DNA from 2 places in the Fervidobacterium riparium genome. Region 1 is predicted to be linked to the other one. Evidence: predicted binding sites of a transcription regulator. Region 1 holds the regulator's gene; the other holds the start of a gene.
What was found. The regulator HrcA, encoded in region 1, represses chaperone genes, less so after heat shock. The targets are predictions, from matches to a motif close to ATTAGCACTCNNANNNTNNGAGTGCTAAT.
Positions count from the first base shown of each region.

Region 2: the regulator HrcA is predicted to act here: its motif matches at 3,957-3,985, upstream of IB67_RS04610 (ATP-dependent Clp protease ATP-binding subunit).

Region 1 is NZ_CP009277.1:602,379-609,764, reverse strand. It holds gene IB67_RS02710 (hypothetical protein) at 1-615, opposite strand, end outside; gene dnaJ (molecular chaperone DnaJ) at 612-1,754, opposite strand; gene IB67_RS02700 (nucleotide exchange factor GrpE) at 1,751-2,434, opposite strand; gene hrcA (heat-inducible transcriptional repressor HrcA) at 2,494-3,534, opposite strand; gene IB67_RS02690 (DMT family transporter) at 3,797-4,687, shown strand; gene rpsB (30S ribosomal protein S2) at 4,726-5,499, opposite strand; gene IB67_RS02680 (HD-GYP domain-containing protein) at 5,656-7,377, opposite strand.
Region 2 is NZ_CP009277.1:1,017,362-1,024,747, forward strand. It holds gene IB67_RS04590 (MFS transporter) at 17-1,207, shown strand; gene IB67_RS04595 (MATE family efflux transporter) at 1,204-2,397, opposite strand; gene IB67_RS04600 (hypothetical protein) at 2,370-2,570, opposite strand; gene IB67_RS04605 (MFS transporter) at 2,621-3,793, opposite strand; gene IB67_RS04610 (ATP-dependent Clp protease ATP-binding subunit) at 4,047-6,260, shown strand; tRNA gene IB67_RS04615 (tRNA-Cys) at 6,469-6,545, shown strand; tRNA gene IB67_RS04620 (tRNA-Met) at 6,553-6,628, shown strand; gene rpsF (30S ribosomal protein S6) at 6,730-7,113, shown strand; gene IB67_RS04630 (single-stranded DNA-binding protein) at 7,116-7,386, shown strand, end outside.

The DNA.
Region 1 (7,386 bases):
CAGAACTTTGTATGCTCTATCCCAGTCAGGTCCTCCGTAAACTTTGTACCAAAGGATTTTTCCTTGTTCATTGTATTTTATAAGCAGAGCATCGTACCTGCCACGGACTCCGAAACTTTTTGAAGAAGAAACCCCTACGACTATGTAACCGTCGCTCTCCTTAATAACATCATATGCAAATTCGTCTCCATCGTTTCCAAAAAACGTTTTTGAAATTATATTGCCATCTTTATCCAACTTTGCTAAAAAGATCTGGTATTTTTCCTTCTCGTTTGTCAGTACGTCACCTACAACTAAATACTCGTCGTTGACTTTCAAAACCTTCGTTACTCGTGTTTCTTGCCCAAAGTCAAGAAAGATTTCTTTCTCCTCATTTACATTTTCGCTATTCGTTTTATCAGCTTGCTTCAGAAAAGAAAAAAGTTTCATTGTGTTATTGTCAGAGTTTATTATTGTTGAAAAACCAATGAAGAATAAACCTATCACTAATATCAAGAAAATAGCAGAAAAAAGCTTGAAACTATTGGATCCATTTCTGCTGTTCTTTCTACTGTTTGGAAGTCTTCTGTACGTTTTTTTATGAGCGTTCTGTAGCTTGTTCCTGTCAAGTCTCAAACCTTAATACCCCTTTCTTTTGCTATCTCTTTCAAGAGTTCTCTCTCTTTACCTGATACCTTCTTTGGTATCGAAACCTTAAATTCAGCAACCAAGTTACCGCGCCTACCTGTTCTTGTATTTGGAATTCCCTTGCCTTTGATAACAACTCTATCATTTGGCTGTGTACCAGCAGGTATTTCTACTTCAATTTTTTCTTTATTCGGGAGTTCGACGAACGTTGCTCCTCCAAGAATTGCTGTTACGTAATCTATTGGTACAGTTACTATTATATCATCACCTTCGCGTTTGTAGTCACTTGTTTGTCTGACTCGGATATGAACGTACAGATCACCGTATTCGCCACCGTAACTACCTGCGTTTCCTTTTCGAGGGATTCGTAATACGCTTCCGTCTTCGACTCCTGATGGTATATTCACCACAGCTGTGGTTCGTTTTTTTATCCTTCCACTGCCGCGACAGACATGGCATGTTTCTCCAGGAATCGAACCTGTACCGCCACAGGCATCGCAAGTGTGCTGGTTAATAAACACTCCAAATGGTGTGCGTTTTTCTTCTCTTACAACACCGGTACCATGACATTTTGAACAAGTTACCCACTTACTGCCGGGTTCAATGCCTTCGCCATGACAATTCTCACACACTTCGTATCTATCGTATTCGATCGTTGCATCTTTTCCAGTGAATATATCGGCATCCGTTATAACTAATTCAACGTTTATATCTTCACCCCTTCGGGCGCTTCGCCGTGAACCTCTCTGGGACGATTGAGAAGCTGTTGAGGTTCTCTGCCCACCAAAGAATATGTTGAATATATCATCGAAATCTCTGAAAATATCCTCAAAGCCGAAACCAAAACCGCCAGTTCCAAAATTTGTTCCGTTTGGTTCGTATACATAACCACCTTCGCCTACATAACCAAACTTATCGTACATTGCTCTTTTTTGCGGGTCGCTGAGTACTTCGTATGCTTCTTGAATCTCTTTAAATTTCTGTTCTGCCTGCTTCTTTTTATCTCCGACGTGCCTATCCGGATGCCATTCTTTGACAAGCTTTTTGTAAGCCGCTTTAATCTCATCGTCAGAGGCATTTTTTGGAATGCCAAGTATCTCGTAATAATCCTTTTTAGCTGGCATTATGCCTCACCTCTATTTTCCGCACTGCTTTCAGAGCTTTTACCTTCACTGTTGTCTTTGTTACTGTTTGTGTTCTCAGTATTTTCTGCAGGTTCTTTTTTCTTTCTTGGCTTGACTGCAACCTTTACTTTCGCAGGTTTAATAACCTGACCGTTGAAGGTATAACCATCTTCTATAACTTCGGTGATCGTGTATTCTTCCAAGTCTTCTCTTTCTTCCCTTTCGAATGCTTCGTGATTGAACGGGTCAAACTTGCCAGTTGCATCAATTTGTTTTAACCCCTCATTTTCAAGTGTTCTGACAAATTTCTCGTATATCTTTTCCACTCCAGTTTTGAATTCCTCGAGGTTGTTTGATAGCTCAAAATGTTTAAAAGCTCGTTTGAAATCGTCTAAGAGAGGTATCATCGCTCTCATAATCCTTAAAGAGGTAGCTCTGCTCGCATCTCTTATCTGCCTGTCGGCGTCTAACTTGTAATTTTCGAATGTTGCTTTTATAACCCGAGCCGCGTTTTGGATTTCTTTCAACTGCGCTTCGAGCTCGGAGATCTTTTCTTTTAACTCCTTGTTTTCCTTTTCAAGATTCGAAACTTCCTCTTTATTTTCAGTCAAATTATCTGTGTTATCTGAAGCAATTTTCCTTTCCTTCTCTTCTAAATTTTCCAGTTTTCTTTCCTTTTCCATATTTTTCCCTCCTCAGTTCATCTTTTATATATTTTATTAGTTTACGCATTTAACACATTTCACACATTTCTCGAGACTATTGTGAAGTATTCAGTCAATCTATTGAGCATGAATTCAAAGCTTTCGAACACATGATCATATCGGCTGAACTTATCAAATAAGACGGCGATTCGTCCTATTGGGTTGTTTTCCGCATAGAATGGTCCTATAATGACTGAGAAGTCATCCAAGAAACGCAAACCATGTTCTTTACCCACATAGACATCATTCTTGAGTTCTAAGAGGTCTTTGTAGAAAACATCGGTTGATACATAAGCAAGTATATTCTGCAGTTTTCGTAAATTAATCCTGTCGTTTGTTAAAAGGTTTGAAAGTCCTTCGGTGATATAATCCTCGTAGCTTTCCATCGATAAGCGTTCAGTTATCTCCAAGAATCCCTTGCTCATATTACTTATTTCAAAGCCGTTTATGCTATTGAGATTGTTTAACTTCGAGAAGATGTCTTTCAATTTCGTTCTGAATTCGTTAAGTGTTAGACCTTGAATCAGCTTGTTCAGGACTTCCTCAATGTGTGTTATCTCTTCGCCGCTATCGATTTCTGCATGTTGGAGAGGTATAGAAGAACTCAGACCAAGCGAAGTTACGACATTTGCAATAGAAAAGTTTCTGCTAACAGGTGTTATCACAATTCTTTTGATCCTAAGATTCAACGGACTTGGCTTCTCTATAACTACCATGCCTTTTGTTGATGAACTCAGCAATTTGGCTGCCCCAGTTAGCACTTTTTCCATATCGCCCATTGGGAAATTCGCAACTGTCTCAACGTGGGTGCTCTTTGACTTTATCTCATCTCTTATTTTTCTGAGTTCGTTAACGTAAAATCTCAAACCTTTATCGGTAGGTACCCTACCCGCCGATGTGTGTGGCTGATATATGTAACCAGCCTTCATCAACCTGTTCATGTCATTTCTGACAGTTGCGCCTGACCTTTCAAGTGCAGCGTTTTCTAAGACTCTCTTCGAACTTACTGGAGCTTTCGTGTTTATGTACTCTTGTACAATACAGTACAGCACTTTTTTCTGCCTTTCGGTGATGTCCATTCTATCACCTCCGGATATTACGAAATCGATAAAAGTATATCCTGTGAATTGTCAAACAAATTAGCAATCATATGTTTTGTCTGCTAAAATATTACCATAAATGTGTACTATTGTCAATTCTTTAGCTTTTGAGAAGTCCGAACATTCCTATCTTTTCAAGCTCAGGATTATGGTTTAAAATATTGTTGTGAACATGGTACGCTTTGCGAACCATTGATGTTCCATGAGAATTTTCGTGAATTCCTGTGAAAGGGGAATAATAATGGGGAAGAATGGAAACTGGAGAGTTTATCTTGCTGGAGTTACCGTTTCGCTGATATTTGGACTTTCTTTTTTGTTCACAAAGGCTGGCATTGAGTACGTGGGGATTTACACGTTTTTGTCTTATAGGTTTGGTATAGCAACCGCTGCTATTCTGTTGCTAAGTTTTCTGAAAGTTGTCCGTATAAGTAGGAAGCCTTACTGGAAGCTGTGGAAAGTTGTTATTTTCCAGCCTATAATGTATTTTATTTTTGAAACGAATGGTTTGAGGTACGCAACTTCTTCAGAGGCTGGTATGATAATAGCGATGATACCCATTGTTATTGCTTTTCTCAGTCCATTCATGCTTAAGGAAAAGCTACACTGGTTTCAGGTTTTGTTTGCATTCACAAGCTTCTTGGGCGTCTCTCTAATAGTTGGAGGCGGCGGATTTGAAAAAGGAGCTTTCATAGGAAAGGTGTTAGTTCTGTGTGCCGTCTTTTCTGCAGCACTTTATAATATTTTCTCGCGGAAGTTATCAGCGCTCTTCGAACCTATGGAAATAACATTCACAATGATGCTGACAGGTTTTTTGTTTTTCACAACCATGAGTTTAATCACTGGTCAGTTCGAGATAACGACGAATTTATCAGCAATTATCAGTGCTCTGTACCTTGGTGTTTTATCTTCAACAGTTGCTTTCTTCTTGGTAAATTACATGCTCAGCAAAGTCTCACCGACCGTTTCGTCTCTATTTTCTAATTTGACGACAATCGTTTCTGTATTGGCTGGTAGCCTGATTCGTCATGAAAAGATACTCTTTATTCAAATAATCGGTATGGTCATGATACTTGCATCACTTGTTGCCAATTCGTACCTTAGTTCGAGAGCTAAAAACAAGACCTCGGCTTGACGCCGAGGTCTTTTGTGTTTTTATATTTTGTTCAATTGTTATATTTCTTCTTCTTCAAGGTTTTCTGGAATGTTTATCTCTATCTCTTCTGGTTCGGATACTACCTGAGCTTCTTCTGCTGAGTACGCAACGCCTTCTCTGCCTTCCAAGTAAGCATCCGCTATCTTGGCTGCGATAAGAGCGATTGCCCTTATTGCGTCATCGTTTGATGGAATTACGTAGTCGATTGGATCTGGGTCACAGTTTGTATCTACCATACCTACGATAGGAATTCCAAGGTAATTCGCTTCTTCGACAGCTATCTTTTCTTTCCTCGGGTCCACGACAAATATGACATCTGGTAAACTTCTCATATTCTTGACGCCACCCAGGTTCTTTCTAAGTTTTTCGAGCGTTTTTCTCAATTTGCTTTGTTCTTTCTTAGGAAGCCTGTCGAGCTCCCCGTTTGCTTCCATCTCTTCGAGTTCGATGAGTCTTTGAATCCTTGATTGAATCGTTGAGAAGTTTGTGAGAAGTCCACCGAGCCATCTGTTGTTAACGTAGAATCCACCGCATCTTTCTGCTTCGTTCTTAACAACCTGTTGAGCTTGTTTCTTTGTTCCAACGAAGAGGATCGTTCCGCCTTTGCTTGCTACGTCTCTAACGAAATCGTAGGCTTCGTCCAAGAGCTTTACGGTCTTTTGAAGGTCAATAATGTAGATACCTTTTCTTGCTCCGTAGATATACGGCTTCATCTTGGGGTTCCATCTTTGAGTTCTGTGTCCGAAGTGAACACCTGCTTCTAAAAGTTGTTTCATCGTTACGACTGGCATACCTGCACCTCCATTTGGTTTTATCCTCCGCCCCCTTTAACCCACCGACTCCGATTAGAATTCAGAGCACCGAGGTGGGAAACGGAAAGCGTGCGGATTTTTTTATCAGCAAGCAGAATTGTACCATATATTTCAAATTAGTCAATTAATGTTTTGTTAAATACTCCTCCAAAGTTCATCTATTTCATTGTTGTGCGTTTCAAAAACTTCTAGAAGTTTTGGTGAAAAATGGCTTGGTGAAGTTCTACCATCCCCTTCTAAGATAATTCTTAGTGTTTCTTCGTGCGAAAGTCCCTTTTTATACGGCCGTTCCGACCTAAGCGCATCGTATACATCTACAAGCTTGACAATATGTGCCACGATAGGTATCTCCTCACCTTTCAGACCAAATGGATAACCTGTTCCATCGTAGTTTTCGTGGTGGTACAGAGCAATGTTAAGCGCTGTCTCGAAGCCGGGAACGTCTAAGATTCTTTTTGAGAGTATTGTATGCTGCTTCATTATTTCCCATTCTTCAGGTGTGAGGCGCGAGGGTTTTTTTAGTATTTCATGCGGTATGAATATCTTTCCAATATCGTGCAAGCTTGCAAACATGCCAAGTTCTTCAATTCTTTCATCATCGAGTTGCAACTTTTCACCTAAGAAGCGCGACAGAATTTTGACTCTGTAAATATGATGACCAGTTTCCTCGTCATATCCTTCCGCAATCATGGCAAGTCTCTCAGACATGTTTAACAACAAACGCCTAAACTCTTTACTTTTTGCGGACACTTCATTGTATGCCTTTTCAAGTTCCTCGTTTGTTGCTTCGAGTTCTTCAAGAGTTGCACTGAGCTCTTGCATTATGGCTGAAAGTGTTCCATAAAATTCCTGAGTATCTCTTAGATTGAATGTTCCTGCTGGTGGAAGGATTCCAGAATTTCCGACCTCCCGAACTGCAATTCCCAATTTTGTCATGTCACTTGCAAATGGGGTTATCGCCGAACGTGTTGAAAGATATGTGAATATCAAGACAATAAGTATAAATAAAACTATTATGAGGGCTATGATGTATACATAGTTCATGTAGTCAAACGTTACTTTGAGGTATAAATTCGTCGTCAGACCTTCGTAAGTTGATAAAGTGTATGGTTTGTAAAGCGTAGTGCTTGTTATTCTCCTTACTATAATCTTGTCTTTTATTCCCGCGTCTATAACCGAATCTAAGACCTTTCCAGAAATATCCAGTCTATTTTCCGAGTCTACATATATTGCGATTTCTTTTGTATTTCCAATTTTGAGTGTTGCTAATCCTTTTATCAAGTTCACATACAGTCGTGGGTCTGGATAAAGGATAAACGTTAAGAATTCATTGTTGCTTATCCTAAACCAAGAATAGATTACCAATCGGTTTTCGTTTGGCAGGAATGTGAGGAATTTCGGAGTTTGCTGATCTGATGGTTCTGAAGGCTTGAATCTGAGTTCGCTGACGTTAGAGTGATATCCCGTTGAGGAAAGTACCTTTCCGTTTAGGTCAACCAAAGCAACATCAATATCGACGAAGACTTCACCAGCATCTTCTAAGGAAGACTCATATATCTTCTCTATCGATTTTAGAGCGTCGTATCCACCAAGGTTTAATACCAAAGATTTCGCAAGTTGTAGATTATTTAAGAGAAACTTATCGACATTACTTGTTTGAAGAGTTAACGATTCTTTCAGTGCGCTCAAGATGTTTTGGAAAGCACTGTCTATGATTTCAAAATTCTTTTCTGAATCCTTTGTGATAAAAACGTTGAGCCACATTAAGAATATGACTCCAATGACTATCGTTGTTATTAAGGCTACTGTCAAATTTCTGTACATTACTACCTTCTTCAACTTTTTAGAATCGTACATCCTTCGCCC
Region 2 (7,386 bases), 410 kb from region 1:
GGGGGCTAACATTGTTATGGGAAGGTTTTTTCATAAATATCACTTGCTATCGTTTTCTGTTTCAATTCAAGCGTATCTTTTCAGTACTTTTATAAATTCAACCGCAGCAAAACTGAATTTTACATTTACTCAAATTGGACTTATCAATCTTGTTGCATCCTTTGTCTACGCTTTAGCGAGTATTACGATAGGTCATAGCGGATACAAGTATGGTTATAAGAAAACCATGTCATTGCTTTTCGCGTACCTCCTGTTTGTTTCATTCTATGGACTTGCGGTTCGAACACCATATGCATTAACGCTCTTTGCAATATTACAAGGAGCGTTCTTCGGTTCATTTTTCCCTCAAGTTGAAGGGCTTATTGCAAAGTCAGAAAGTACTCTCGGAATAGATCCACCATCAATTACCGGCAGGTTCACGTTATCATGGAGCACGGGAAATATAATTGGAGTGACGTTTGGTCCATACTTAACCGTTCGCTTGTCATACATTATATTCATGATAGGTCTTATCCTTTCATCATGTAGCGCTATTTTGATTACAAAGGACGGCAGGAAAAGCGGTGATGTTATTGTATTTAAGCCTGCACATAAGTTAACGGAACATACGTACAATTCTTCTATAGTTAACGATTCAAAGCTCATGAGAAAGCTCAGATTAGAATACAGGATAATCCTGTTCTTGGGCGGGCTTGTTTACACATCTGTGATGGCTGATTTTCCGAAACTGATTTTACTTGCAGGTTTAAATTTGGATAAAGCCGGATTTTTAATAGTGGGGGCCAACATAGGTGTTTTCCTGACGTTTGTTCTTCTTCAATCCTGGAAAGGTTGGGTAGGCAACGAGAAAATCTGTGCTTTGCTTCTTAGTGTCGTCCCGGCAACTGGTATCTTGGCAATTTTTGCAAAATCACCTTTGCCGTTTTTTATAACAGCGCTTTTTGCAGGTTTCAGTTATGCTGTTCCCTATACTTTTGCGATATTCTACGGTCTGCTTTCTGAGACCGAAGCACACGGCAAGCAGGGAGCATTGCATGAGATGGTCATAGGTATGCTCTTTGGGGTTGGTCCATTCTTGGGAGGGTTGTTACTTGATAGATTCAATGGAAATACAGGATTGGTTGTTTATGCATTAGCTATATCACTTGCTATTTATTCCATACAGCTATTCTTCAACAAGTTCTATGTACTAAAATCACAGAACTAAATCACTCGTTTTTTTGTCCAGTTAGATTTTACAAACGCATAAAGCATCACACTTGCTTCTGCAAATTCAGAAACAGGAAACGCAAGCCACAATCCGTTTATACCTAATTTGAAAGTCAAAATACTCAAAAGAACAAACGGGACCATAACACCCCATCGACTTATAATGCTTGAAATGAACGGAATAGAGGTCTTTCCGGATCCAAAGAACGCACTTGAAATACCAGCAGTAACCGAAATAAAGAACATTGCAGTCAAGACAAATTTGAGACTCTTAGCACCAATTTCGATAACTATTTGGTTTGTCGTGAATATTCTAAAAATGTCGTCTTTAAAACTCGCAATCAAGGTCAGGATAACCATGTTGATAATGACACTATACAAGGTTGCCATGAAGGCAACCTTTTTTGCCAACCTTTCATCGTTCTTTCCAAGCGCAAATCCAACTAATGTACTTGAACCTATTGAAAGACCGAATATCGGAATAACGGAAAAACCCATAACTCGTTCTATTATGCCGAAAACAGTGACGATTTCCGAACCAAATAGCGATGACAATTTTATGAGTACGGTATACGAAAGATTTCGAAGGAGCATCTCTATACCTGAAGGTAAACCAATGGTAATTAGTTTTCTATCTATTAGCCTGTCCAATTTCAGCAATCCTTTAAACGAGACCTTCACCCCATCTATACCTCTTGAAAGTAACGTTAATCCCCAAATCAGAGGAAAGAAAGAAGATAAAACTGTTGCCCAAGCAGCTCCCTCTATTCCCAAACCAAGACCGCGGACACCTATGTAAGGTATTTTTTCAAAAATGAATACCGGATCAAGGATAATATTTAAAAAAGCCCCAAGAGCCATTGTAGTCATTGCTAAAGTGGCTCGTCCAATGTTGCGCAGTGCGGTAAAGGTAGAGTAAGTCATGAAAAATATCGGCATAAAAAATATGCGGATGTAACCATATTTAATTGCAGATTCGACAACTTCTCTATCCTTTGAAAAGAACCACACAAGCGGTTTGAAAAATACAATTAAAATTGTCGAAGCAATTACCGCAACTAATGCCTTAAAAATAAGGGTTTGTTCTATTATTCTTGAAGTTAAGCGTTTGTCACCCGAACCATAAGATTGTGATATCAACGATACCGAAGATGTGCCTATTATCTCGTTAAGAATCTCAACGAGCAAAAGATTGTAGAAAAGATAACAATGCCTGCAATCGCTTTGTATGATATCTTGCCTATCCAGAACATATCTACCAAGTCGTATAGCGATTGTATTGAAAACCCAATCATCGTCGGGACAGAAAGTTTAAATAGATTCTTGGAAATGTTTCGAAAATCACTTTCTAAATTTATCATTCTCACCCTCCACTCGTCTGTGTACCTTGTCTGTGCACATAGTGCACCAGTTAACTTTCCCTTATATGTTTGTACATTCTTATCATAACATAAGCGTTTACAAAATAAAAAACGGAGCTAACTGCAAAGATTAACGTGTAACCAGAATTAAAGCGCGTGAAATAAGCGAAGAGCTCTGCAGAAAAAGCTCGAGAGACGTTGTTGAAAAAGACGTTCATGCCGTTTATCGATGATAAATACACTACATCGATACTCGAGAAAACCGTAGCAGTTAACAAAGGACTGACCATGTTCATAACCGCAAAGCGGAGTATGTACACCGAAGTGAACGTGATAGGTTCTCTTACAAAACTCAGCATAACTATCAAGATAGGCACGACAACGTATGAGAAGATCAGTACATTCATATCGCCAAATTTCTTGCCAAGCTTGTGTGAAAACATCGCTCCTAAGCTCGTTGCCAACTGCGCACTTGCGAGGATAGAACCGATTATCGCAGGTTTCATGTGGAATATATCATAGAAGATAACGTTTCCAAAGCTAACGAACAATCCTGCACCGAAACCAACGCTTATAGTTGACAGGAAATAATAAACTACTATCTTTCTCATTCTGTAATCCATGTTTCTTACAATGGAGAAAAATCTTAAGATACCCTCATTTGATTCTCTCTTTACCATCAATTCAGAAGCTTTCATTTTGAGAATTGGATATATCGCTATGAGCCTTGATAGACTCGAAACTATCAGAACAGGTCTCAAGCCAAACAGGTCGCCAAACACACCACCAAAAACATTTCCAAGAACACCGGTGAACATCCCAATACCGAAATTCATTCCAAGGTGCTTTGAACGATTACGCGCGTCTGTTTTAAGTATCAGCAAAGTTGAGAGTATTACACTTGTTGCAGACGAAAAGCCACCGAAGAGCAATGACATAATCGCGAGTTGGTGGACAGAAGTAACGAGTATTCTATATGTTCCAAAAAATACACTGAGCAAATGAGTGAACACCATTAGTTGCTTCTTATCAAATCTATCTGCAAGCAAGCCAAATATCAATCCAAAAAAAGCGATTCCCCACAGTGAAAACGAAGTTATCCTACCAACAGCACTTGTGGAAAGTCCAGATGAGCGCAGTAAGAGATTGAATATTGTTCCATATATACCCTGGGCAAGTCCATCGATGAATGTAAAAAGTGTTACGAGATAGGGAATTGGCATCAATTAACCCTCCAATAAGGTGCTTGACCTGTTTCGAAAACTGTTAGCATACGAAGTGTTTCAAGTATATTCTACCATCCGGCAGCAGACAATTCAACTTCAATATAAGAATCCACCATTGTTTTATTTGTGTATTCTTCGAGAAGAAATGTGCGGAGATTTAATTAGCACTCTTGACATATGAGTGCTAATCTGGTAAAATTGTCCCGGAATGGAAATAAGAAAAAGGATTAAGAAAGGGGTGGTCATGATGATGTTTAACACGGAAGACTTCACCGAAAACGCTCAGGAGATTTTGCAGTCCGTTTCCGATGTTTTAAACAGATACAGGCAAAATCAGATGGCGCCCGAGCACATATTGTTGACTATGTTAGAAAACACAAAAAATGCAGCTTATGATATTCTAAGCCATCTGAATGTAGATATTGATGCACTCCGCAGTGATGTCGAACGCGCTATTAGTTCAAAAGGCTCATACTACTATTCTTCAGGTGGAACAGGTCAGGTTTTCATAGCACCAGACACTACGAAGGTAATCAACGAAGCTAAACGTGAAGCGAAACGCATGGGTGACGAAAAGGTAGGTACGGATCACCTGTTGCTGGCGATGACGATTGTTCCAGAAACTACAACTTACAGGTTACTTACAAGATATGGCGTAACTCAAGACAAGCTTTACAGCGCCATCAAAGAGTTGAGGATGAAGAGAACGTATTCTGAAGAGGAAAATATAGACGTACTTGCAAAATTTACAGAAAACCTTACAGAGATGGCAAGGAACGGTCAATTGATGCCGGTTGTCGGTCGAGAGAACGAAGTTAATAGGATGATAGAGATTCTTGGCAGGAAGATCAAAAACAATCCAGTACTCATTGGTGATCCTGGTGTTGGGAAGACTGCGATTGTTGAAGGGCTCGCACAGAGAATTGTAAAGAATGAAGTTCCTGATTTCCTTAAGAACAAGACAGTCTTAAAACTTGACCTCGCAAGACTCGTTGCAGGAACGAAATTCAGGGGTGAGTTTGAAGAAAGGTTGAAGAAGCTGATAGATGTTCTCAAGAAACGAACAGATATAATACTGTTCATAGATGAGCTACATACTGTCGTTGGCGCAGGTGCTGCGGAAGGTGCACTTGACGCGGGAAATATTTTGAAGCCGGAATTGGCGAGAGGAACTCTAAGAGTTATTGGTGCTACAACCGTTGAGGAATACCGAAAACATGTAGAGAAAGACAAGGCCCTTGCAAGAAGGTTCCAAGTTATATTCGTACCAGAGCCAAGCGTTGAAGAGACAATTGAAATTTTGAAAGGATTGAAGCCGAAGTTTGAAGAATTCCACGGTGTTAAAATAACTGATAAGTCTATTGAGGCAGCTGCGAAGTTGTCTTCAAAGTACATTACTGATAGATTTCTGCCTGACAAGGCGGTTGACTTGGTTGATGAAGCTGCTGCAAGAGCGAAGATTGACGGTAAGGCAGAAATATTGGAAGAAGATATTGCAAGGATTGTGGAACGTTGGACAGGCATACCTGTTGGCAAGCTAATGGGTGATGAAAAGGAGAAGATTAAAAACTTAGAAAAGTTTATACACGAGAAATTTGTTGACCAGAAAGAAGCAGTTAGGCTTGTTTCTAACGCAATTAAGATGGCAAGAGCAGGTATAAGGAATCCTAAGCGTCCACTTGGCGTGTTCCTCTTCTTAGGTCCGACTGGTGTTGGGAAAACTGAACTTGCAAAGCGATTGGCTGATGTAATCTTCGGAAGTGAAAAGGCACTCATAAGGATAGATATGAGCGAGTACATGGAGAAGCATTCAGTTGCAAGGTTGATAGGTGCGCCTCCGGGATACGTTGGTTACGAAGAAGGTGGGCAACTTACCGAACAGGTTAGAAGAAGACCGTACAGCGTTGTACTATTCGATGAAATAGAAAAGGCTCATCATGAAGTTTTCAACGTCTTATTGCAACTTTTCGATGATGGAAGGCTTACAGATGGAAAGGGTACAACTGTGGACTTTAGAAACACGATAATAATCATGACGAGCAACATCGGTTCAGACGTAATTATCCAGGATATCGAAGATGGCTTGGAAGATGCTATTCCAAGGCATATGGAAGAAGAGATGCGCAGGTACTTCAGACCCGAACTCATCAACAGAATAGACGCAGCGGTTGTATTTAAACCTTTGAAGAAGGAACATATAAAACAAATAATCTCCATCTACTTGAAGGAACTAAACGAAAGACTTGCTGATAGAAAGATTACAGTTGAACTTGATCAAAACGTAATGGAATATTTAGCAACAGAAGGATACGTTCCTACGATGGGTGCAAGACCATTGAGAAGGTTGTTTGAAAACACTATAGAATTCAAATTAGCAGAACTTATCATAGATGAAAAGGTCAAAGAAGGAAACAAGGTGCTCTTCTCGATGAAAGATGAAGGGTTAAGCTGGGAAATACTCTAAAGCAGAATACATGTATCAGTTTTGGCATCTGCAAGTACTCTTGCAGATCCCGTGATTTCTTAATAGTATTCGTAGTTCCATTCATAGTTAGTGTTGGCGAAGTGTTTCAAAAAAAGACAAGATAGGCACTCTTGGATTTTGCCAGTTGAATTTTGCTTGAAGCTGTTGACAGAACAACGGTTATATGATAGAATGTATCTCGCAACGGGGCGACGTAGCCAAGGGGTCTAAGGCGGAGGTCTGCAAAATCTCTATTCGAGGGTTCAAATCCCTCCGTCGCCTCCAAGAGAGTGGGCTCGTAGCTCAGTTGGTAGAGCATCCGGCTCATAACCGGACGGTCGGGGGTTCGATCCCTCCCGAGCCCACCAGAAAGATACCGCGGGCGTTATGCCCGTATTTGTTTTATGCTCAATAATCCCGCTCTGCTAAAAGAAGGCAGGGCCGCATAGACCGAGGGAGGAGGTGCTTTATGAGGATTTACGAAACGATGTTCATCATCAAACCAGATTTGTCAGAGGAAGAAAGAAACAGCTTGGTTGAGAACGTGAAGAAGTTTTTGGAAGAGAGAGTAGGAGCACATGTGGAAAACGTAGACAGGTGGGGTATAAGGAAACTTGCCTACAGAATCGGCAAATACTCAGAAGGAGATTACACAGTTCTCTACTTCAGGTCAACAGGTCAAGGTCTTGAACAGTTCGAAAACTATTTCAGAGTTCACCCAGAGTTCATTAGATGGCAGACATTTAGAAGAGAAGACCTTGAAAAGAAAGAAAGAAGAGCAGCAAGAGCAAAAAAGACAGAAGAAGTTTCATCGGAATCCCAGGAGGGAACAACAGAAGAGAAGGGTGAATAATTATGTCTTACAATAAGGTTGTTCTTGTTGGAAGGCTAACAAGAGATCCTGAAACAAGACAAACACTCGATGGAAATCTTATAACAACGTTCACGCTTGCTGTTAATAGAGGTAACAACGGTGATGATGTGGATTTCATTCGTATCGTTGCATTTAGAAAACTCGCTGAGCTTGCACACAATTATCTTCAGAAAGGGCGCATGGTCCTCGTCGATGGTAAGCTCAGGATAAATAAATGGAAGACAAACGATGGACAACCGCGTTCAACTGTCG